DNA from 4 places in the Pseudomonas sp. MF08831 genome. Region 4 is predicted to be linked to each of the others. Evidence: predicted binding sites of a transcription regulator. Region 4 holds the regulator's gene; each other region holds the start of a gene.
The links. The regulator FliA, encoded in region 4, starts transcription of late flagellar genes. The targets are predictions, from matches to a motif close to CTAAAGTTTNNNNNNNNNNNGCCGNTAA.

Region 1: the regulator FliA is predicted to act here: its motif matches at 1,923-1,950, upstream of AC19YS_RS14435 (methyl-accepting chemotaxis protein).
Region 2: the regulator FliA is predicted to act here: its motif matches at 3,070-3,097, upstream of AC19YS_RS26490 (methyl-accepting chemotaxis protein).
Region 3: the regulator FliA is predicted to act here: its motif matches at 2,248-2,275, upstream of AC19YS_RS28220 (methyl-accepting chemotaxis protein).

The regions. Positions count from the first base shown of each region.
Region 1 covers NZ_JCBCUX010000006.1:105,244-110,906, reverse strand. Annotated here, with positions in the region: gene AC19YS_RS14455 (LysR substrate-binding domain-containing protein) at 1-236, shown strand, start outside; gene AC19YS_RS14450 (MmcQ/YjbR family DNA-binding protein) at 233-589, shown strand; gene AC19YS_RS14445 (DUF1294 domain-containing protein) at 578-961, opposite strand; gene AC19YS_RS14440 (undecaprenyl-diphosphate phosphatase) at 958-1,788, opposite strand; gene AC19YS_RS14435 (methyl-accepting chemotaxis protein) at 2,018-3,652, shown strand; gene pnuC (nicotinamide riboside transporter PnuC) at 4,478-5,041, shown strand; gene AC19YS_RS14425 (AAA family ATPase) at 5,038-5,559, shown strand; gene AC19YS_RS14420 (FAD-dependent oxidoreductase) at 5,642-5,663, shown strand, end outside.
Region 2 covers NZ_JCBCUX010000016.1:1,195-6,857, forward strand. Annotated here, with positions in the region: gene AC19YS_RS26480 (WxcM-like domain-containing protein) at 1-171, shown strand, start outside; gene AC19YS_RS26485 (DMT family transporter) at 239-1,141, opposite strand; gene AC19YS_RS26490 (methyl-accepting chemotaxis protein) at 1,206-2,831, opposite strand; gene aceK (bifunctional isocitrate dehydrogenase kinase/phosphatase) at 3,219-4,928, shown strand; gene hrpA (ATP-dependent RNA helicase HrpA) at 5,053-5,663, shown strand, end outside.
Region 3 covers NZ_JCBCUX010000018.1:29,926-35,588, forward strand. Annotated here, with positions in the region: gene AC19YS_RS28215 (FecCD family ABC transporter permease) at 1-485, opposite strand, end outside; gene AC19YS_RS28220 (methyl-accepting chemotaxis protein) at 640-2,196, opposite strand; gene AC19YS_RS28225 (hypothetical protein) at 2,345-2,788, opposite strand; gene AC19YS_RS28230 (mechanosensitive ion channel family protein) at 4,213-5,655, opposite strand.
Region 4 covers NZ_JCBCUX010000016.1:128,248-133,910, reverse strand. Annotated here, with positions in the region: gene AC19YS_RS27115 (chemotaxis protein CheA) at 1-550, opposite strand, end outside; gene AC19YS_RS27110 (protein phosphatase CheZ) at 562-1,350, opposite strand; gene AC19YS_RS27105 (chemotaxis response regulator CheY) at 1,369-1,743, opposite strand; gene fliA (RNA polymerase sigma factor FliA) at 1,912-2,652, opposite strand; gene fleN (flagellar synthesis regulator FleN) at 2,649-3,482, opposite strand; gene flhF (flagellar biosynthesis GTPase FlhF) at 3,589-4,905, opposite strand; gene flhA (flagellar biosynthesis protein FlhA) at 4,917-5,663, opposite strand, start outside.

The DNA of each region.
Region 1 (5,663 bases), on a different contig from region 4:
TCATCGTGCGCAAGGCTTGTGCCCTCAAAGGCCTGGGTTTCACCGTCTTGCCGATGATGTACTGCGAAGAGGAATTGGCCAGCGGCCAGTTGGTGCAGCTGCTGCCGCAATGGTCGTCGCCGGGCGGCTGGTTGCAGGCGGTGTACCCGCATCGCCGTGGCGTGCTGCCGGCCATTCGTGCCTGGATCGACTACCTGGAAGAAGCCTTCAAGGGCTGCGGAGACCGCTTGCTATGAAAATGACTGAAGCACACGTCGCCGCCTTCTGCCTGAGCCTGCCCGGCGCGCGGGAAGACTATAAATGGGGCGGCGTGCGGGTGTTTTCGATCGCCGGCAACAAGATGTTCGCCCTGCAGAACCTGCGGGGCGAATCGCTGGCGTTCAAGGTTGACAAGGACCTGTTCCTCGGCCATGTCGACCGCCCCGGCATCCACCCGGCGCCTTATCTGGCGCGGGCACAGTGGATCATCATGAACACGCCCTACCCGCTGGGCGCCGAGGAACTGCGTGGCCTGTTGCGGCGTTCTCACCAATTGGTGGTGAGCAAACTGCCCAAGCGCACGCAGATCGGGCTGTTGCTAGAGGATTGAAAGCAGCGTGCCGCCCAGGAATAACTGGTCGAGCCAGAACACCTCGTGCAGCAACACGATGACCCAGAACAGCACCTGGTACGACACCTTGCGCGTCTTGTGGCGGAACACCTGCTGGGCGATCAACGCCCCGGGCCACCCGCCGGCCAGTTCCACGGCGTGCAGGATGTTTTCGCGAACGCGCGGGCCTGCTGTCTCAGCCTTGCGCTTGTCACCCCAGTAAAGAAAAAACGCCACCACGCTGACCACGCCATAAGCGGCCAGCGGGATCACTGTCTCACCGCGATGCCACACCAGCGCCGCTCCCAGCAGCGGCGCGGCGCACAGCAGCACAAAGATCAGCGCCTTGAGGCGCGGATGCTGAATGTTCATGGCTTGACCGCCGACCAGTCGATCCAGCCGAACTGCCAGGTCGCCAGGATCAGCACACCGAACGCGATGCGATACCAGGCAAAGGCCGCATAGCTGTGGCTGGCGATGAACTTGAGCAAGGCCTTGACCGCGATCATCGCAAAGATGAACGAGGTGACAAACCCGATGGCAAACACCGGCAGGTCATCGGGCTGGAACAAGTGACGGTACTTGTAGCCCGAATACAGGGCCGCGCCGACCATGGTTGGCATCGCCAGAAAAAACGAAAACTCGGTGGCGGTCTTGCGCGACAGGCCGAACAACAGGCCGCCAATGATGGTGGCGCCGGAGCGTGAGGTGCCCGGAATCATGGCCAGGCACTGGGCCACGCCGACCTTGAGCGCGTCTTTCCAGGTGATCTGGTCCACGGTTTCAGCATGGACCGCATGCTGGCGGCGCTCGGCCCACAACATGATCACGCCGCCCACGACCAGGGCGGTGGCCACGGTGATCGGGTTGAACAGGTAGTGCTTGATCAGGTCGGCAAAAATCACCCCCAGCACGATGGCCGGCGCCACCGCGATGATCAGGTTAGCCGTAAACCGCCGGGCACTGGGCTGGGTCGGCAAGCCGATGACCACGTCGAGGATCTTGCGCCGAAACTCCCAGACCACCGCCAGGATCGCGCCCAATTGAATGATGATGTTGAACGCCTCAAAGCGTTCGCCGCCGAAGCCGATCAAGTCGGCGACGATGATCTGGTGCCCGGTGCTGGAAATGGGCAGGAACTCTGTCAGCCCCTCCACCACGCCAAGAATCAATGCCTGTATGGCGGTCCAAAAATCCATGTATCCCCCAAAGGTCATGCCTGTCGGCATGCCTTGACTGTCTTTTTAATAGTTCACTGACGACAAGCGCACTCAAGTTCCGGTGCTGATTTTCAACATCGGTCTGCAAAAATTTCGTGAAAAATCAGGGAGTACTCAGGTTTTTCAATTACAGGCCGAAAGCCTATCAGACAAGCCGGAAATTTCGATGCAGCGCCCACAATTATAAAAAGCATGGAGTGACAGGACGATGAACAGTTTGCGCAGTATGTCGATCAGCCGCCGCCTCTGGCTGATCCTGATAGTCGCCGTGTTGATGCTGCTGACGTTGGGGCTGTTGATGCTCAAGCAGATCCATGGCGACCTTTACCAGGCCAAACGTCAGCAGACCCAGCACGTGGTGCAGACCGCCAGCGGGGTGCTGGCCTATTACCAGAACCTTGAGAAAACCGGCGTGCTCAGCCGTGAAGCCGCGCAGCAGCAAGCCCTGAGCGCGGTGCGTGGCCTGCGCTACGACCACGACGATTACTTCTGGATCAACGACCTGACGCCCGTGATGATCATGCACGCGGCCAACCCCAAGCTGGATGGCCAGAACCTCTCGGCGATCCGCGACCCGGACGGTTTTGCGGTGTTCAACGAATTCGTGATCCTGGCCAAGGCCAAGGGCGCCGGCATCGTCAACTATCGCTGGCCCAAACCTGGCGCCGAAGCGCCCGTGGAGAAAACCTCGTACATCCAGCTGTTCGAACCCTGGGGCTGGATTATCGGCTCCGGCGTGTACGTGGATGATGTGCAGGCCGAGTTCACGGGCCAGGTGTGGAAGGCCTCGCTGATTGGCCTGGGCATCGCTCTGCTGATGGCCGTGTTGGTCACCCTGATTGTGCGCAGCATCGTGACGCCGTTGCAGGCGGCGGTGAACGCCATGGCCAATATCGCCAGTGGCGAAAGCGACCTGACGCGCAGCCTCGACACCCACGGGCGCGACGAAGTCACCCAGTTGTCTCGGCACTTCAACAGCTTTACCGCCAAGCTGCGCCAGGTGGTCGGCCAGTTGCAGGTGTGCGCCAATGCGTTGGGCCAGTCGTCCACGGAATTGGGCAACAACGCCAGCCAGGCGCATGACCGCAGCCAACAGCAGTCGCAGCAGATGGAACTGGTGGCGACGGCGATAAATGAAGTCACCTATGGCGTGCAGGACGTGGCGAAAAACGCCGAACATGCCGCCAGTGAGATGCGCGATGCCCAGGCCCAGGCGCAGCAGGGCCAGGTGAATATTGACGGTAGTTTGCAGCAGATCGACCAGCTCTCCGGCACCATCAGCCAGGCCGTGGAGGTGATTCGCACCTTGTCCAGCGAGAGCACGCAGATTGGTGGTGTGCTGGAAGTGATCCGCTCCATCGCTGACCAGACCAACCTGCTGGCGCTTAACGCGGCCATTGAGGCCGCACGCGCCGGGGAGCAGGGCCGTGGGTTTGCGGTGGTCGCCGATGAAGTGCGGCTGCTGGCTCAACGTACGCAAAAATCCACTGCTGAAATCCAAGTGATGATTGAGCGTCTGCAGGGGCACTCGGAAGCGGCGGTCAAGGTGATCAGTGACAGCCATAGCGCTTCGCAGCTGACGATTGAACAGGCTGGGCAGGCCGGTGCCAGTCTTAACGCCATTGGCCAGGCGTTGCGTAACCTCAACGGGCTGAATGCCTCGATTGCCAGCGCGACCTTGCAACAGGCGCATGTGGTGGAGGATATCAACCAGAACGTCACCCAGGCGGCCGGGTTGTCTCACAGCACTGCGCTGGCGGCGGAGCAATCCAGCGTGGCGAGTGCGCATTTGCGTGGGTTGAGTGAGGAGTTGGACGGGTTGCTGCGGCAGTTCAAGGTTTAGCTTTTTTTGGGGGGGTGGGTGTACATATCCGGTGTTTGGGTGATGGCCGCTTTGGGTTCCGCCCTTACGGCGGGTCGCTTTGGAAAAGCCCCAAAATAACCAAAGGGCTCTTGCCCCACCACTCGGCACCTCGCTTGGGCTCGGTGTGCCCGAACGCAGGCTTGAATCCGTGGGCCGCCGTGACGGGCCATCCATGGCCCAACACGGCTAACCCGGCGTCCTGCCGGGTTACCCACGGATTCAAGCCTGCGTTCGGCCAGCGTGGTTTAACGGGGCGCCTGAGATCAAAATCAAAAGCAAAGCACGGCGGCCTAGTAGCCGACCTGAGTGGTTAGATCAAAAGCGAAGGCGAGGCGGCCTGACAGCCGACCTGATCTTGAGAGCTGAACCCAATTCAATGTGGGAGCTGGCTTGCCTGCGATGGCATCAACTGGTTGTGCCTGATACACCGAGGTGCCTGCATCGCAGGCAAGCCAGCTCCCACAGAAAAGCAAAGCAGTACGGCGCTGGCCGCTGAACGCAGTCAACTTGTGGGAGCGGGCTTGCTCGCGAATGCGGTGGTTCAGCCAGCTCATAGGTCGCTGGCACACCGCCTTCGCGAGCAAGCCCGCTCCCACAGTTGATGCTCAGTACATCTGGTGATGGGGTGTTGCTCAGCTTCTGCCACGCACGCCGTGCTCTGCTTTTGACATCAATCTCAGGCACCTCGTCAAACCACGCCAGCCGCTATGACCGCAGCAATGTGTATGCCTCCACATCCGCGTTTAAACATTCCTCACCTCTGGTTACAATTAGCGCCCTCTCCCACTCTCCCAAGGAACCGCCATGTCCGGGCTTGAATTGTTCGCCGCCGCCCTGGGGGTGATCGCTGTCTGGCTGACGGTCAAACAAAACCCCTGGTGCTGGCCCATCGGCCTGGTCATGGTGTTGCTCTACACCTGGGTGTTCTTCGACGTAAAGCTCTATTCCGACATGCTCCTGCAAGTGGTCTACGCCGCCCTGCAACTTTACGGCTGGTGGCAATGGACCCGCGCCGGCGAGGTCAAGCAAGGCCGCCAGGTCACGAGCCTCGGCGTGCCCGCGATCATGAGCAGCCTGGCCGTCGGCGCCGTCTTCAGCCTGCTGCTCGGCGCGGCCATGGCCCACTGGACCGACGCCGCCCAGCCGTGGCTCGACGCCGCCCTCACCGGCTTCAGCCTGGTGGCGCAAATGTGGATGGCGCAAAAACGCGTGCAATGCTGGCCACTGTGGATCGCCGTGGACGTGATCTTCGTCGGCCTGTTCCTCTACAAAGGCCTGTACCTCACCGCCGCGCTTTATGCCCTGTTCACCGCGATTGCCGTGCAAGGCTGGCGTGAATGGCGCAGCGACCCGGCGTTGCACGCATGAAAGTGGTAGTACTGGCAGGCCCCGAATCCAGCGGCAAAAGCTGGCTGGCGGCTGAACTGCATGCACACTTTGGCGGGCTGATGGTTGGCGAATACGTGCGGTATTTCATCGACCATCACCAACGCGACACCACCCTGGCGGATATTCCGGCGATCGCCCGCGGCCAGCTGGCCTGGGAAGACGCTGCCCGCGCCGAACAGCCCAACCTGCTGGTGCTCGATACTCACCTGTTGACGAACAAACTGTGGAGCCAGACGCTGTTCGGCGACTACCCGGCCTGGCTGGACGACGAACTCCTGGCCCGGCATTACGACCTGCATCTGCTGCTGTCTCCCGAGGATGTGGAGTGGACCGCCGACGGCCAGCGCTGCCAACCGGAACTGGCTGATCGTCGGGCGTTTTTCCAGGGCAGCCTGGCGTGGATCGAACAGCACCAGCAGCCCGCCGTGGTGATTGGCGGCGATTGGCAAGCGCGGCGTGACAAGGCATTTGAAGCGGTGGCGCAACTGCTGGCGTAAGGCCCGATCCTGAGTACCGACCATCGGGTCGACGCAGTCCCTTTCCTTCGGCGCCAGTCAATCTTCTAAAGGAGATTGGCCTATGAACATGCGCATTGTTGCTC
Region 2 (5,663 bases), 130 kb from region 4:
TTCGTGCTGGATCGGCCGAACAGGGGCTTGTATTTACCGCCGATGACCTGGGGGATTCAGTACCGCTATTCCCAGGACGCGGTACTGATGGTGTTCGCTTCACACCGCTATGATGCTGCCGATTACATTCGCAATTACGACGAATTCAAAATGCTCATCACCGGCGCTTGATGGCCGTAACTGCCTGCGGTCCATCCATTACTGCCCGTGAGTCACGCCGCTGAGGTTGCCAACGCAATCAGCGGCGTTTCCCCGACAATAATGTCCCTGGCCGCAACACCAACCACAACGCCCCCCCAATCAACACCCCGCCATACACATGCGCCATCGACAGCGGCTCATCCAGCAACAACGCGCCCCACAGCACCCCAAACGGCGGAATCATGAAGGTCACGGTCATCGACTTCACTGGTCCAATGGACGACAGCAGGCGGAAGTACAGAATGTAGGCAAACGCCGTGCACACAAGGCCCAGACCTAGCAGTGATGACCAAACCTGCCAGCCACCCCAACTCGCGGGCGGGTGGTTGATCGCGCTGTAGGCAAAAAACGGCAGTAAAAACAGGGTGGCGCCGAGCATGCTGCCCAGCGCGGCGAGTCGGCTGTCCAGGCCGCCGCGTTGGTCCAGCCAGCGCCGTGCGAGGAACCCGGCGAAGCCGTAGCAGGTGGTGGCTAACAGGCAGGCCAGCGCCCCCATCAATAATTCCAGGTCAAACGCCACCGGCCCGGCGCGCGTCAGCACGGCCACGCCGAGCAGGCCCAGGCTGACGCCGGCGATTTTCGACGGCGTCAGGCGTTCACTGAAGAACAACCCGCCAATCAACACGCCCATCAGTGGCGTGGTGGCGTTGAAGATCGCCGAGTAGCCGGCCGGCAGCACCTGCGCGGCCACCGAGTACATGGTCGCGGGGATGCCGGAGTTGATTACGCCCAGCAGCAGCACGGTCTTGAACTTGCCCTGGAAGTCCCAGTTGACGCGCATCGCTGTGAGTATCATCAGCAAGCCGGCGGCGGCAATCGACACGCGAAAAAATGCGGTCGGCACGGTGCCGATTTCCGGCGCGATGATGCGCATGAACAGGAAACTCGCGCCCCAGATGGCAGCCAGTCCCAGCAAATACAGGGTGTCGACAGGTCTCACGGAACACTCCTACCTCAATAAGGCGGCGAGTGTTGCCTAGAGGCCTGGCCGACACAATGGCTAATTACAGGACAAACCGCGTCACCATGCCGTTGAGGTCCACGGCCAGGCGCGACAGCTCCTGGCTGGCGGCGGAGGTCTGGGTCGCGCCCGCGGCGGTTTGGGTGGACAGGTCGCGAATGTTCACCAGGCTGCGGTCGACGTCACGGGCCACCAGTGCCTGCTGCTCAGCGGCGCTGGCGATCACCAGGTTGCGCTCGCTGATCTGCGAGATGGCCGCGGTGATTTTTTCCAGCGCGCTGCCGGCGCTGTTGGCGCGTTGCAGGGTCTGGCCGGCGTGTTCGGCGCTGCTGTTGAGGGCGTCGACGGTGTCCTGGGTACCTTGCTGGATACCGGTGATCATCTGTTCGATTTCTTCGGTTGAATCCTGGGTGCGTTGCGCCAGCGAGCGCACCTCATCGGCCACTACCGCAAAGCCTCGGCCGGCTTCGCCTGCGCGCGCTGCTTCGATGGCGGCATTGAGGGCCAGCAGGTTGGTTTGCCCGGCGATGCCGCGGATCACTTCGAGCACTTTGCTGATGTCCTGAGCCTGCACGGCCAGGCCTTCGGCTTTGCTCGAGGCGCCAAGCACTTCGTCCACCAGGTTCTGGATCGAGCTGATGGTTTCGCTGATCTGATAGTGGCCGTGCTTGCTGTCTTCATCGGAGGCCTTGGACGCTTCGGCGCTGGACACCGCGTTGCCCGCCACTTCGTCCACGGCCGCGCTCATCTCGTTGACGGCGGTCGCCGCCTGTTCAATTTCATCGTTTTGCGCCTGCAGGCCACGGGTGCTCTGTTCCATCACCGAGCTCATTTCCTCGGCGGCGGAGGCCAGTTGCTGCGCCGATTCGCTGATGCCATGGATCGTGGTTCGCAGCTGGTCCTGCATGGTGGCCAGGGCCGTCAGCAATTGCGCCGGTTCGTCGGTGCCTTTCACCACCACAGGCTGGCTCAAATCGCCGCCGGCGATGGTGCGTGCCACGGCCAGGGCCTGGCCGAGGGGGGCGGTGATACTGCGGGTCAGCAGCCAGGCGAGCAATAAAGTGGCGATCAACGCGCACACGATGATCAGGCCGACCACCCACTGAGCGCTGGCATACATCTGCGCGGCAGCATTGGCCGCGTCTTCGACGCCTTTCTGATTGAAGGTGATCATGTCCTCCAGGCTCTTGTTGAGGACCGTACCTTGGGGTGCCAGGCGGCTGGTCAGCAGGTCGATGGCATCTTGCTGTTGATCCTTGTCCACCAGGGCCACCATCTGCCCGACGATGCCGAGATAGGTGCCCACATCGGCTTTGAGTTTTTTCAGCAGAGCGGCTTCTTCGTCGCCGCTGGTCAGGGTTTCGTGATGGGTCAGCAGCGTTTGCAGCTCAGTGCTCTGGCGGGTGATCAGGCTTTTGCTGTTGTCGCGAATCCGCGATTCGTCGGTGGTCGCCAGGCGCAAGGCCTCCAAGCGGATACTGGCCACATAGGCCGCGCTGTCGTGGATATTCTCGATGCTCGGCATCCATGACTCTTCGATGACCAGCGCGCTTTCTCGCAGCTTAGCCATCTGGCCTAGGCCAAACAGGCCGACAATCACCAGCAAACCGGCCAACAGCGCAAAACTCAGACTGGCGCGCAATCCGATCCTCATGTTCCTCAATGACATCTCAATGCTCCTTAGGCGATTAGAACCTGTTCCCGGATCGGTCTTCAGACCTTGTTAGGCTGGGAGAGGGCGCGCTATATATCAAAGTGCCACTAAGGAGGTAATCAGGGTTTCCCTTACGGTGTATCAATTCGGTTACATAAGTTGTGAAGCGCAAGCGCGCTGCTGTTTACCCTGGCAGGCGTCAAGCCACGGCCTTGCAGGGCTGTAGCCAAAGGTGCTGGCGCGTTTGGCTGCGTTTACTGCCCATACGGTCGAATCATGAAATTTGAAAAAACCCTACAATGTGTCGACAGTTGTAAAGCGTGACCCAAAAAATCATCCTTCTCGTGCCCCCGTTCACTGGCTAAGCTCAGGGCTTCCAGACGCCCGTTCGAGGTTTCCCGTATGCCGCAGTCCGCGCTTGCCATCGCCCGCATGATCCTCGATGGCTTCGACGATTACCGTGAGCACTTCCGCCAGATCACTGACGGCGCCCGTGAACGTTTCGAGAAGGCCCAGTGGCAGCAAGGGCAGGCGGCTTCGGCGGCGCGGATCAACTTGTACGAAGAGAAAGTCGCTGAAGTAACGGCGCGCCTGCGTGCCCAGTTCGACGAGGCCACGCTGCTGGAAGTGGACGCGTGGCCGCTGGTGAAGCGTGCCTACATCGGCCTGATCGACCTGCGCTTTGACGATGAATTGTCCGAGACCTGGTACAACTCGATCTTCTGCAGCCTGTTCAGTCACGACCTGATCAGCGATGCCTGCATGTTCATCCACACCACGCGGCCGAGCCTGCGCCGTGCGCGTGCGGCGCAAACCCGCGTTTATCAGCCGGCGGGCGACCTGACGGCGATGCTGGCGCAGGTCTTCGCCGATTACGCGTTCAGCGAACCCTACGCAGACCTTGCGACCGACCTGCGCCGGCTCGAAGCGCAATTGCGCGAAAACCTGCCGGACTGGGTGTGCAAAGATCCGGACCTCAATGTTGAGCTGTTTTCCTCGGTGCTCTACCGCAATAAAGGCGCCTACCTCGTAGGACGCATCTACACCCGTGACGAACAATGGCCGTTGGTGATTCCGCTGCTGCACCGCGAAGGGCGCGGCATTCAGATCGACGCGCTGATCACGGACGAAGCCGACGTGTCGATCATCTTCTCGTTCACGCGCTCGTATTTCATGGTCGACGTGCCGGTGCCAGCGGAATTCATCGGGTTTCTCAAACGCATTCTGCCCGGCAAGCACATCGCCGAGCTGTACACCTCAATCGGTTTCTACAAACACGGCAAGTCGGAGTTCTACCGCGCGCTGATCAACCACCTGGCCACCACCGATGACCGCTTCATCATGGCGCCCGGCGTGCGCGGCATGGTCATGAGCGTGTTCACGCTGCCGGGCTTCAACACGGTGTTCAAGATCATCAAGGACCGCTTTTCACCGTCGAAAAACGTCAATCGCGCCACCGTCATCGAGAAGTACCGCCTGGTAAAAAGCGTCGACCGCGTGGGGCGCATGGCCGACACCCAGGAGTTCGCCGATTTCCGTTTCCCCTTGAGCAAGTTCGAGCCTGAATGCCTGGCCGAGCTGTTGGAGGTCGCTGCGGGCACCGTGGAAGTCGAAGGCGACACCGTGCTGATCCGCCACTGCTGGACCGAGCGGCGCATGACCCCACTCAACCTCTACCTCGACAACGCCAACGACGCCCAAGTGCGCGAAGCGCTGGAAGACTACGGCCTGGCCATCAAGCAACTGGCTGCGGCGAACATCTTTCCCGGCGACATGCTGCTGAAAAACTTCGGCGTCACCCGCCACGGTCGCGTGGTGTTCTATGACTACGACGAAATCTGCTTTCTCACCGAAGCCAACTTTCGCCACATCCCGGCACCGCGCACGCCCGAGGACGAAATGGCCTCGGAGCCCTGGTACTCCATTGGGCCGCTGGATGTGTTCCCCGAAGAATTCCCGCCGTTCCTGTTTGCCGACGCCGGCCAGCGCAAGCTGTTCGACGAGCTGCACGGCGAGCTGTACAACGCCGACTACTGGAAAGGCCTGCAGGAAGCGATTCGCGCCGGCAAGGTCATCGACGTGTTCCCGTACCGCAGAAAAGAGCAGCTGTAAGCCTCAAGCGGCAAGCCACAGGTAAGCGGTTTTGCGTCTACTTGCCGCTTGAAGCTTGACGCTGATAGCGGCTTTTCTGCCACACTTGCCGGCCGTGCATAAATGACGACCTTCAAAGTACCTGATGACTGACCAAGCGCCCGCTATCGACCAACTGCTGAAAAACCTCGATCACGCCATGCTCGCCGACCGCCACCGCTTGCGGCGCCAGTTGCTCGAGCTGCGCAAGAAGCCCGACGAGGACAAGCTGGCGCAGTGGGTCACGCGCATGCAGGCGTCCTGCGCACAGGTCACGGCGCGGCGTGCCAGCCTGCCGGTGGTTCGCTACGACGACAGCCTGCCGATTGCCGCCAAGCGCGACGAGATCAAAGAGGCGCTGCAAAAGCATCAGGTGTTGATCATCGCCGGTGAAACCGGCTCGGGTAAAACCACCCAACTGCCGAAAATCTGCCTGGAGATCGGCCGTGGCCAGTACGGCCTGATCGGCCACACCCAGCCGCGCCGAATCGCCGCGCGCAGCGTCGCCAGCCGCGTCGCCGAAGAACTGGCCACGCCATTGGGCGCGCTGGTCGGCTATCAGGTGCGTTTCGAAGACCAGAGTGACTCCAACACCCTGATCAAGTTGATGACCGACGGCATCCTGCTGGCGGAAACCCAGAACGACCGCTACCTGGAACGCTACGACACGATCATCGTCGACGAAGCCCACGAACGCAGCCTGAACATCGACTTCCT
Region 3 (5,663 bases), on a different contig from region 4:
TTGGCAACGATGCCACCGAGCACCAACAGCAGAATGGAAGAGGTCTGGAACAGATGTGCGATCCCCACGCCCACGGCCACGGCGACCAATCCGGTCGTACAGGCGAGCAAGGCGATGGGCAACGGATCCCAGTGCAGGAGGATTCCCTGGGCGGCACCGAAAGCACAGCCACTGAGTACCCCCAGCAAGCCCGGCGACACCAGCGGGTTACGAAAGACGGCTTGATACGCCGCCCCCGAGACTGACAGCCCCGCTCCCACCAATAGCCCGGCAAGGACACGAGGCAGGCGCGCGTCGATGATCAGGCTGTGTACCAACTGATAACGTTCGGTGGGCATCTCGCCAAGGCCAGCCATCGTCATGACGAATTGGCACAACTCACCCACTGAGATCGCATAGCGCCCTAACAATAAGGCGAGCAACGTCGCAGCCACCAATAGAAAGAAACTGAGCCAGGGTAGAGACACACGGGGAAAGTAGAACATCAGCCACTCGATATTGCGCTATGTAGAAAAGTATATAGCGATTGACGTCCTTCCACTCTGTGAAATCCCTGTCATGGAACGTTTGCATCCCGTGACAGAGCGGGACGTGGCCGATCGCTTGATGCCCAGTAGTGTCAAGTTGTCATGCTTTGCGTCAAACCTTGAACCGCGCGACCAGCGCTTCCAGCTCATGCCCCAGCCGCGCCAACTCGATACTTGACGAAGCGGTCTGGTCGCTGGCACTGGCTGTTTGTTCGGAAATATCGCGCACCGTGATCACGCTGCGATTGATCTCTTCGGCCACTGCACTTTGCTGCTCGGCAGCCGCAGCAATCTGCTGATTCATCAGTTGGATGGTCGATACCGTACGGGTAATATTTTCCAGCGACGTACCCGCTCGGCGAGTGAACTCAACACTGTGCTCACTCAATAGCAAGCTCGCTTCCATACTTGAAGACACCGCGTGAGTGCCACTTTGAACACCGGCCACCAGGCTTTCAATTTCCTCAGTGGAGCGTTGGGTACGCAAAGCCAGGCTACGCACTTCATCCGCTACCACGGCGAACCCGCGCCCCGCTTCACCAGCCCGAGCCGCCTCGATCGCAGCGTTGAGCGCGAGTAGATTGGTTTGCTGGGCGACAGCCTTGATGACGTCCAGCACGCCTCCGATTTTATCGCTTTGCTCTTTCAGATGAGCTACCGCCTCGGCTGAACGTCTCACCTCCAAGGCCAACCGCTCGATCTGCTCGATGGCTTCACCCACGACCTGATCGCCTTCCCGTGCATGCTGATCGGCCATCGTCGTAGCTTCACACGCCTCTTCGGCATTCAGTGCCACGGCTTGCACCGTGGAGGTCATTTCGTTCATGGCAGTGGCGACATGATCAGTCTCGACTCTCTGGCCGTTGACACCAGCACTGGTGTGTTTAGTGACAGCGGACAGTTCCTCCGCCGCACTGGCAATCTGGATAACGCTGCCGCTGATACCTCCGATCAGCTGACGCAAACGGCTGGTCATCTGTTGCAGACCGCTCTGCAACTGTCCCAGTTCGTCGCAACGGTCGACCACGACGTCCTGGCTCAAGTCGCCAGACGCAATCCGATCAACGTTTGTCAGCACGTGCCGTAGGGGTGTGACAATCTGCCGACTGATGACCCAAGCCACCACCACGCTTAGCAGCAACGCCAGCAGCGCCACACTGACGAGCAGGGCTTTGGCAAACGACGAATCGGTATCACGCTGCCTGTTTTGTGAGGCGATCAACTGGCCCGTGGTGTCGAGCAGGATGTCACCTTGTGCACTCATACGCGCAAACACTGGCGCCAGATCAACGCCCGGCTGACTCACGGTACCGAGTGCCTCGCGATACGCTTTGACGGCCGCAATCTGCTCATCAATCAACCCCTCATCGCGGGGGGCTGCCAGCAGCACGCGAGCAGCGCTCAAGTGCTCAGACAGCTTATCGAGCGTCTGTAGAATCAAATGAACACTGTCCCCCTGGGGGTTGAGCTCCATGCGCACACGATGAACACGCAGCTCCATCGTCATATCACTGACGCGAGCAATGCTCTCTACTTTAATACTGCGTTCGGTGAGTACATTAATCGCGACCCAGCCAGTAACGACCAGTAACAAGGAGAACCCCAGCACCAGGCCGAACCCCCAACTCAGCTTAGCGCTGACGCGGATGTTACGGATCCAACCAGACATAAATACTCCAGACAATGAAAAAAACGCGCTTGGATGGCCGAAGACGCTCGCTCATGGGCAGACAACTAGTCAACTTCAGAGGGCGCTGATCGCGTATTACAACTCTATAAGACAAACGCCCCTGCAGCGCAAAGGCGTAACTTTAGTATTAATTTAGTACTTGGAAGTGCTGTGGCAAGGGGCGGTTATTATTAGAGATATGACAGAATGCAAAATCACTGATCGATAATAACTGGCATGCCCTCGGCAGTGCCTCAAGTTCAGAGTGGCCACGAATGCCAATTGACTTCCAGCCCAGTATCATCGTAGAACTATTGCGATGTACAAGGGCGACACCCGTGTGCGCACTATTATCTTTTTCGCACCATAGCGAAACGGCAGCCGCCATGACGGCATCTAAATGCTTTCCCCCCAAGGCCTTTGCGTAAGAAGAGCGCTCTAGCCAACGATATAATTTGAGATGCTGTGCCCAATCAAAAATCTGGCCACTGTAGTTGACGTGACGAATAAAGTCGCGAAATAGCTTCTCGCCTTGTGCGTCATCCAGCGTCAATAACTCCGGGCACAAATCAAATAGGGTGTTCTGATACATCAGCAAGCCCTTTGCTTTTCGATATCTAGCATCTCTCATTAACTACCACCTCTTGGGCGAACCGATTGCCGCTAATGATCAATCGCACTGTAATTTTATCGCCCCCCATTCGCCACTTGTGTCGGCGTCAAGGAGGGGCGAGCTGAGTGCGAAAGTGCCCGCCGATCGTCATTCGGAGGCATCACTGATATATTCTCGAGCATTACAAATGGTCAAAGTATAAATATTCAACGTCGCAAATAGCTAATACGCAATATTGCCTACCGACAAGGAAAACAAAATAATATCTCTAGGTTAATACCCTGCAACCATACTGTCTAATCATTCTGATCGACCAGCCTATCAATCGACTCTATCACCCCCTCGTGCAGCACTTCGGCTCAGTGATAGAGCTGGCTGATCGCCTATTAAATATTAATGATTAGACGTTCAAGAGAAGCACTCGAATTATATAAAGATATCTCAATGGAACTCACGCCTTGAAAGGAGCCCCTGAATTTCGGTTGCCCTCCTGTCTATTGGCTTAGCGTTTTGGAAGCGCGACATAAACAATAAGGGCGTGCTTGTAATAATTATTGTCGGCCACCTATCATTGTACGTGCTCGTGGAATTGCATTTTCGCTCAGAAACCTATCCACTCAGAATACTTTTCGGCTCCTGACTTGCAGGGGCCGATACCGTCAGCTAGTCATCCTGAAGTCTATTAATCGAGGTGCATTTTACTGTGTCAGGGAGATACCGATGAGTCCCGATTTAAAATCCCTATGGCGGCGGGAACGTGCACGACGTGAAGCATTGTTGCATTTGAAAAGTCTATGTCCCGGTGATGCTCAAGCGTAACCGTATTTGGCAGTGCTCGATGAAATCGGTAGCCAAGACCGAGCACAGCCGATTGGTGAGGCATATGCATGTGTCAGAATCACAAGTCGAGGGAGTTGATGGCTACCCTTTCGTGATTGTGCGTGACCAGCATATCCCGCAGCCTTGGCGAATGAGATTTGAAGCTGCGAGTACGCTTTCGAATCGGCTGCGTGAAGGCTGCTATGCCCACGATTGGCACCGCTTCCTGCGGCTATGGCTACACGAAACGAATCACTTGGCTGCTCACAGAAAAGACGCCAGGAGTGATTGAGTTCGACTTGAACATAAAAGATTTGAGGCGCCACGTTTCCCGCCAAACCGAAAACGTATACAACCGACGCACCGTCACCCCGCTTTTGCGAGTAACCAACACACATTAAACGCACCAGCTCCAGTGACAACTTGCCGACAGCAGCCTCCAGCATCGCGTTCATGGCGTCAGACGAAACGGTGTAAAGGTCAGTACGCGTTTACATGATTATGCTCCCAAGACCGTAAGAAGTGATGCCCCGCTTAGTCACCCCACTGTCCTAGACTAATAGCCAGTTCGGTAATCCCCGGCGTTAAGTCAAATTACGCAACCACTGCAAGAAGCCCTTTTTCGTTGGCACTACCGGCGCTTCCTGAGTCAGGTTCTGCGCCGTATGTAGTCTGAAGTCCAGCAGGTTTTTCATCGCCTCACTAATGTCGTTGCGCACATCCAGGTAAGGCTTGAGGTACTCCTTCTCAATCCGATACAGCGTGCAATAGGTCTTGGCCGTGAAGTCCGCCGATACCGCCAGGTCAGACAAGACCCCACCCTCGCCAATCACTTCCTCCGGGCCCATGCGCCCAGCTTCGAATTTGTGCCCGTCTTTGCTCAACATCACCGAGACCACGCCGGATTCAATGATAAACAGATGGTCACTGACCTCTCCGGCTGGCAAGATCATCTCGCCGGCACGGAAGGTTTGCAGGGTCATATTCTGGCTGAAGTTTTCCTTCTCCTCCTGACGCAAGGTGGAGAAGATATTCGAGCTTTCCAGCAGTGCCCGTGCCCGCGATGTGGCTGCCGGTGTCGCCCCCTCGGAGGCCGACAGCAAGCTCACACCGGCCGCCGCAAGATGCCGATAGGCTAGGTCGTAGAGCTGGTTGCGCACTTCACGTTTCTGCCCCCTGGCCAGCACAAAACCACTGATTTCATATTCCACCCCGTCGCTGGTGGAGGTCTTGAAAGCGACACTGGGCGCCGGGTCGACCAAGAGTGGCCGGCAACCTTGCATGGCCCGCTCCAGGGCTTCTATCACCACTTGCGGTCGTGCATGGGGGCTGACTTGCACGCTGACCACCAGACCGAACATATTCGCCGGGCGCGAGAAGTTGATGATTTTGGCCTTGGCCGCCAACGAGTTGGGAATCACCGCCATGCTGCCCTGGGAGGTTTGCAGCCGCGTGGCGCGCCAGTCGATGTCAGTGACTCGGCCTTCGGTGCCATCGATGGAGATCCAGTCATCCACTTGATAGGGCTTGGTGGTGTTGAGCACGATACCGGAAAACACGTCATTTAACGTGCTTTGCAACGCCAGGCCGACGATGATCGCCACGGCGCCGGAAGTGGCTAGCACGCCCTTGACCGGCAGGTCGAGTACGTAGGCCATGGCGGCGACGATCGCAATCAGGAAGATCGCCGCGCCCATCAGCTCTTGCAGCAACCGCCCACCATGTTCGACCCGCTGCATCATCACCACGCCCAGTAACACCGTAAGGGTGCGCGCGGCGTACAGCCACCAACCGATCTGCAATGCCGTGGCCGCCAGGTGCAACGACACGTCCTCCGCCCAGGGCGCAACCTGCATTGGGTTCATACCCTCGTTGAACAGCAAGGTGCTAAATACGGCGAAGATCACCAACCGTACCGCCAGCTTCAAGTTGCTGGCATCGGCGGCGATCAGCCGCCACAGGAGAATGTCAGTCAGGATCAGCGTCAGGGCGCAGAACATCGGGTGATCAGAAACAAATGAGAGCATTCAGGCGA
Region 4 (5,663 bases):
CGCTGGTCGGCGCCGCAGGCGCAATGGGCGCTTGCGGTGCTTCAGCTTCGGCCTTCACCGCACTGAGGGAGTTGAGCAACTGCTCGAACTCGCTGTCGGTCACATCCGGCTCAGCCTCGACAACCGGCTCAGGCGCCGCTGCCACAGGTGCCGCCGACGTGGCCGGTTCTGCCAGGCGTGCCAGGGCCGCCAGCAGTTCCGGCGTGGCCGCAGTGATCGGTGCACGTTCGCGCACTTCGCTGAACATGCCGTTGACCGCATCCAGCGCTTCGAGAATCACGTCCATCAGTTCCGAGTCGACGTGCCGCTCACCCTTGCGCAGGATGTCGAACACGTTCTCGGCGATGTGACAGCACTCCACCAGCTCATGGAGCTGGAGGAAGCCGGCGCCCCCTTTTACAGTGTGAAAACCGCGAAAAATTGCATTGAGCAGGTTCGCATCATCCGGTCGGCTTTCCAGCTCGACCAGTTGCTCGGACAGTTGCTCTAAAATTTCGCCGGCCTCTACAAGGAAATCCTGAAGGATTTCTTCATCGGCGCCGAAGCTCATGTGGGTGCTCCTTAGAAGCCTAAACTGGATAACAGGTCATCTACGTCATCCTGACCTGACATAACGTCTTCACGTTTATCGGCATGAATCTGCGGACCTTCACCCTTGGCGAGATGTTTTTGTGGATCTTTTTCCGAGAGGATCGCTTCGCGGTCATGTTCGATGCCGGCAAAACGGTCTACCTGGCCGGCCATGAGCACCAGTTTGAGCAGGTTGCTTTCCACTTCGGTGACCAATTGGGTCACGCGCTTGATCACCTGACCGGTGAGGTCCTGGTAATCCTGGGCCAGCAGAATGTCATTGAGGTTGCTGGAAACCGTGCGGTTTTCCTGCTCGCTGCGTGACAGAAAAGCGTCAACCCGACGCGCCAACTCACGAAACTCTTCAGCCCCCACTTCACGACGCATGAAGCGGCCCCAGTCAACGCTGAGCGCCTGAGCTTCGGTGGCCATGCCATTGACCAGCGGCGTGGCGTTTTCCACCAGGTCCATGGTGCGGTTGGCCGCCGCCTCAGTCAGCCTGACCACATAGGACAGGCGTTCGGTGGCATCGGTGATTTGCGAAATTTCTTCGGCCTGGGGCATGTGCGGGTCAATCTGAAAATTGACGATCGCACTGTGCAGCTCGCGTGTGAGCTTGCCCACTTCCTGGTACAGGCCGCGGTCACGGGTCTGGTTAAGCTCATGGATTAACTGCACCGCGTCGCCGAACTGGCCTTTTTCAAGGCTTTCGACCAACTGGTGAGCATGCTTTTTCAGGGTCGACTCAAAGTCGCCCTGTGACGTTTCTTTATGCTCCATAGCTCCCCCGTGGCAGCATCAATGACCGATGCGTTCGAAGATTTTTTCGATCTTCTCTTTCAAGGCCAGTGCAGTGAATGGCTTGACCACGTAGCCGTTTACCCCGGCTTGGGCGGCTTCGATGATCTGTTCACGCTTGGCTTCGGCGGTCACCATCAACACAGGCAGGCTGCGCAGTTTTTCATCGGCGCGCACGTGACGCAGCAAGTCGATACCGGTCATGCCCGGCATGTTCCAGTCGGTTACCAGAAAGTCGATGCTCCCGCTGTTGAGGATCGGAATCGCCGTAATGCCGTCATCCGCCTCGACCGTGTTGGTGAACCCAAGGTCACGCAACAGGTTTTTTATGATCCGCCGCATCGTTGAGAAGTCATCAACGATGAGGATTTTCATGTTCTTGTCCAATTCGACCTCCAAGCAGTCTTAAACGCGCCCAGCACCTGGACGCGCCATTTCAATCAACAGGCGTTACACAAAAAGGACTGCCCAGGGCACCACGGTACGAACCCGCGAAGGCATGAAGCCTTCGCGGTAGCGTCTGCAGTGTCCCCACACTGCCTGTCAGCGCGCGCGCCACTCTCCCAATCGCCCCCGCAAGCGGGCTGCGCACTGGCTGTGCAACTGGCTGACACGCGATTCGCTGACCCCCAGGACCTCACCGATTTCCTTGAGGTTCAGCTCTTCGTCGTAGTACAGCGCCAACACCAGTCGCTCACGCTCCGGCAAATTGGCAATCGCTTCCGCCAGCGCACCCTGGAAACGTTCGTCCTCCAGGTCGCGTGACGGTTCGAGATGAGCACTCGCGCCGTCCTCGTGCAGCCCTTCGTGTTCGCCGTCCTGCAACAGGTCGTCGAAACTGAACAGGCGGCTGCCCAAGGTATCGTTCAAAATCCCGTAGTAATCGTCGAGACTCAATTGGAGTTCGGCCGCAACTTCATGATCTTTAGCGTCACGACCGGTTTTTGCTTCAATTGCGCGAATTGCGTCACTGACCATGCGCGTATTGCGGTGTACCGAACGCGGCGCCCAATCCCCTTTACGCACTTCATCGAGCATCGCGCCACGGATACGGATACCCGCATACGTCTCGAAACTCGCGCCTTTGCTCGCGTCGTATTTGGTCGACACTTCGAGCAGACCGATCATGCCGGCCTGGATCAGGTCTTCGACCTGCACGCTGGCCGGCAGGCGTGCCAGCAAGTGATAGGCAATGCGCTTGACCAGGGGCGCATAGCGCTCGATCAATTCGCCCTGGCTGTCACGTGCCGACTTTTTGTAAAGGTTGTAGCCGCTGGATGTCATAGCACCGGTCCTGCGCTCGTCTGATGCACCAATCGCTCGACGAAAAACTCCAGATGCCCCCGAGGGTTGGCGGGCAACGGCCAAGTATCGACCTTCTGGGCAATAGCCTTGAACGCCAGTGCGCACTTCGAACGAGGGAACGCTTCGTAGACCGCACGCTGCTTTTGCACAGCCTTGCGTACACACTCGTCATAGGGAACTGCGCCTACATATTGTAAGGCGACATCCAAGAAGCGATCCGTGACCTTGGTCAACTTGGCGAACAGGTTGCGCCCTTCCTGCGGGCTTTGGGCCATGTTGGCCAGCACGCGGAAGCGGTTCATGCCGTAGTCACGGTTAAGCAGTTTGATCAGGGCATAGGCGTCGGTGATCGAGGTGGGTTCGTCGCAGACCACCAGCAGCACTTCCTGGGCGGCGCGCACGAAGCTGACCACGGACTCGCCGATGCCGGCGGCGGTGTCGATCACCAGCACGTCGAGGTTATCGCCGATATCGCTGAACGCCTGGATCAGGCCGGCGTGCTGCGCCGGGCTCAGGTGCACCATGCTCTGGGTGCCCGAGGCGGCCGGCACGATGCGAATGCCACCGGGGCCTTGCAGCAGCACATCGCGCAGCTCGCAGCGGCCCTCGATCACATCGGCAAGGGTGTGTTTGGGTGTCAGCCCCAGCAGAACGTCGACGTTCGCCAGGCCCAGGTCAGCATCCAGCAGCATGACGCGACGGCCAAGCTCTGCCAGGGCCAGGGACAAATTCACTGACACGTTAGTTTTCCCGACGCCACCTTTGCCGCCGGTCACCGCGATCACCTGTACGGGATGCATGCTGCCCATTTTATTTCTTTACCTTGTCTTGCTTAGACGCAGGCTACATGGCTTGGCCGCGTGAATCGCTTGCAGACCATCGATGTAGATACATTTCATGGTGTTCATCCTGGCCTTAACCGACCCGTTTGGCGGGGTTGTGGTAAAGGTCGGCGAACATATCGGCCATCGCTTCCTCGCTAGGCTCTTCTTGCATTTGCACGCTGACAGCACGGCTGACCAACTGATGACGGCGCGGCAGATGGAGATCATCCGGGATCCGCGGCCCGTCGGTCAGGTAGGCGACCGGTAATTCATGACTGATGGCCAGGCTCAGCACTTCACCCAGGCTCGCGGTTTCATCGAGCTTGGTGAGGATGCAACCGGCCAGGCCGCAACGCTTGTAGCTGTGATATGCAGCGGTAAGAACCTGTTTCTGGCTGGTGGTTGCAAGCACCAGGTAATTTTTTGACTTGATGCCGCGCCCGGCCAGGCTTTCGAGCTGCATGCGCAGCGCCGGGTCACTGGCTTGCAGGCCGGCGGTGTCGATCAGCACCACGCGCTTGCGCAGCAGCGGGTCGAGGGCATTGGCCAGCGACTGGCCCGGGTCAACGTGGGTCACCGTCACGTTGAGGATGCGGCCCAGGGTCTTGAGCTGCTCCTGGGCGCCAATGCGGTAGCTGTCCATGCTCACCAGCGCGATATTCTGCGCGCCGTACTTGAGCACATAACGCGCTGCCAGTTTCGCCAGGGTGGTGGTCTTGCCCATGCCGGCCGGGCCGACCATGGCAATCACACCGCCCTCTTCCAGGGGTTCGATTTCCGGGGTGACGATCATGCGTGCCAAGTGCGCCAGCAACATGCGCCAGGCCTGGCGTGGTTCTTCAACTTCGGCGGTCAGCGCCAGCAGGTCGCGGGACAACGGGCCAGACAGACCGATGCGTTGCAGGCGACGCCACAGGTTGGCTTGTTGCGGCTTGCTGCCTTGCAACTGGTTCCACGCCAGCGAGCCCAGCTGCACTTCGAGCAGCTCACGCAGGCCGTTGAGTTCAAAGCGCATCGAGTCGAACACGCGCTGGTCGACTGCGGCAGCCGGGGCCGGCGCTGCAGGACGTGGCGGTTCTTTGAAGGTCGGTTCAACCAGCGGCTCGGCAGCGGTCAGCGGCAGGCCGGCGAACAACTGGCGGTTGGTGCTGGCATCGCTGTCGCCGCGCATGCTCAATTCAGCCTGGGCCGAGACAATCCGCGAGGCCGTCTTGCGCAGCTCGTCTTCGAGCTCCATGTTCGGCACACGCGGCGCCAGCGCCGAGGGGGTGTAATCCAGGGCAGCCGTCAGCTCGACACCGCCGGCAATACGACGGTTTCCGATAATCGCGGCATCGGCGCCCAGCTCATCACGTACCAGTTTCATGGCCTGACGCATATCGGCGGCGAAAAAACGCTTAACTTGCATAACCCACTACCTCAGCCGTTGGGCCCTACTGTCGCGACAATAGTCACTTGCTTGTTGTCAGGAATTTCCTGATAAGCCAAAACGTGCAAATTCGGCACTGCCAGACGTCCAAACCGCGACAACATCGCGCGGACCGGGCCCGCCACCAGCAGAATCACCGGGTGACCCGCCATTTCCTGGCGCTGCGCGGCTTCAATCAATGAACGCTGCAGTTTTTCCGCCATGCTTGGCTCCAGCAGAACGCCCTCTTCCTGGCCTTGTCCTGCCTTCTGAATACTATTGAGCAATATTTGTTCCAACCTTGGCTCCAAGGTGATCACAGGCAGCTCAGACTCAATCCCTACAATGCTTTGCACGATTGCACGGGACAATCCGACCCGCACCGCCGCCACCAGCGCGGCGGTATCTTGACTCTTGGCGGCGTTGTTCGCGATGGCCTCGGCGATGCTGCGAATGTCGCGTACCGGCACCTGTTCGGCGAGCAAGGCCTGCAACACCTTGAGCAATTGCGACAGCGAGAGCACGCCCGGCACCAGTTCTTCGGCCAGTTTTGGCGAGGCTTTGGCCAGCAAACCCATCAATTGCTGGACTTCCTCGTGGCCGATCAGCTCGTGGGAGTGCTTGTACAGAATCTGATTGAGGTGCGTGGCGACCACCGTGCTGGCGTCTACCACGGTGTAACCCAGCGATTGCGCCTGGCTGCGCTGGCTGACTTCGATCCACACCGCTTCCAGGCCAAAAGCCGGATCTTTGGCGGT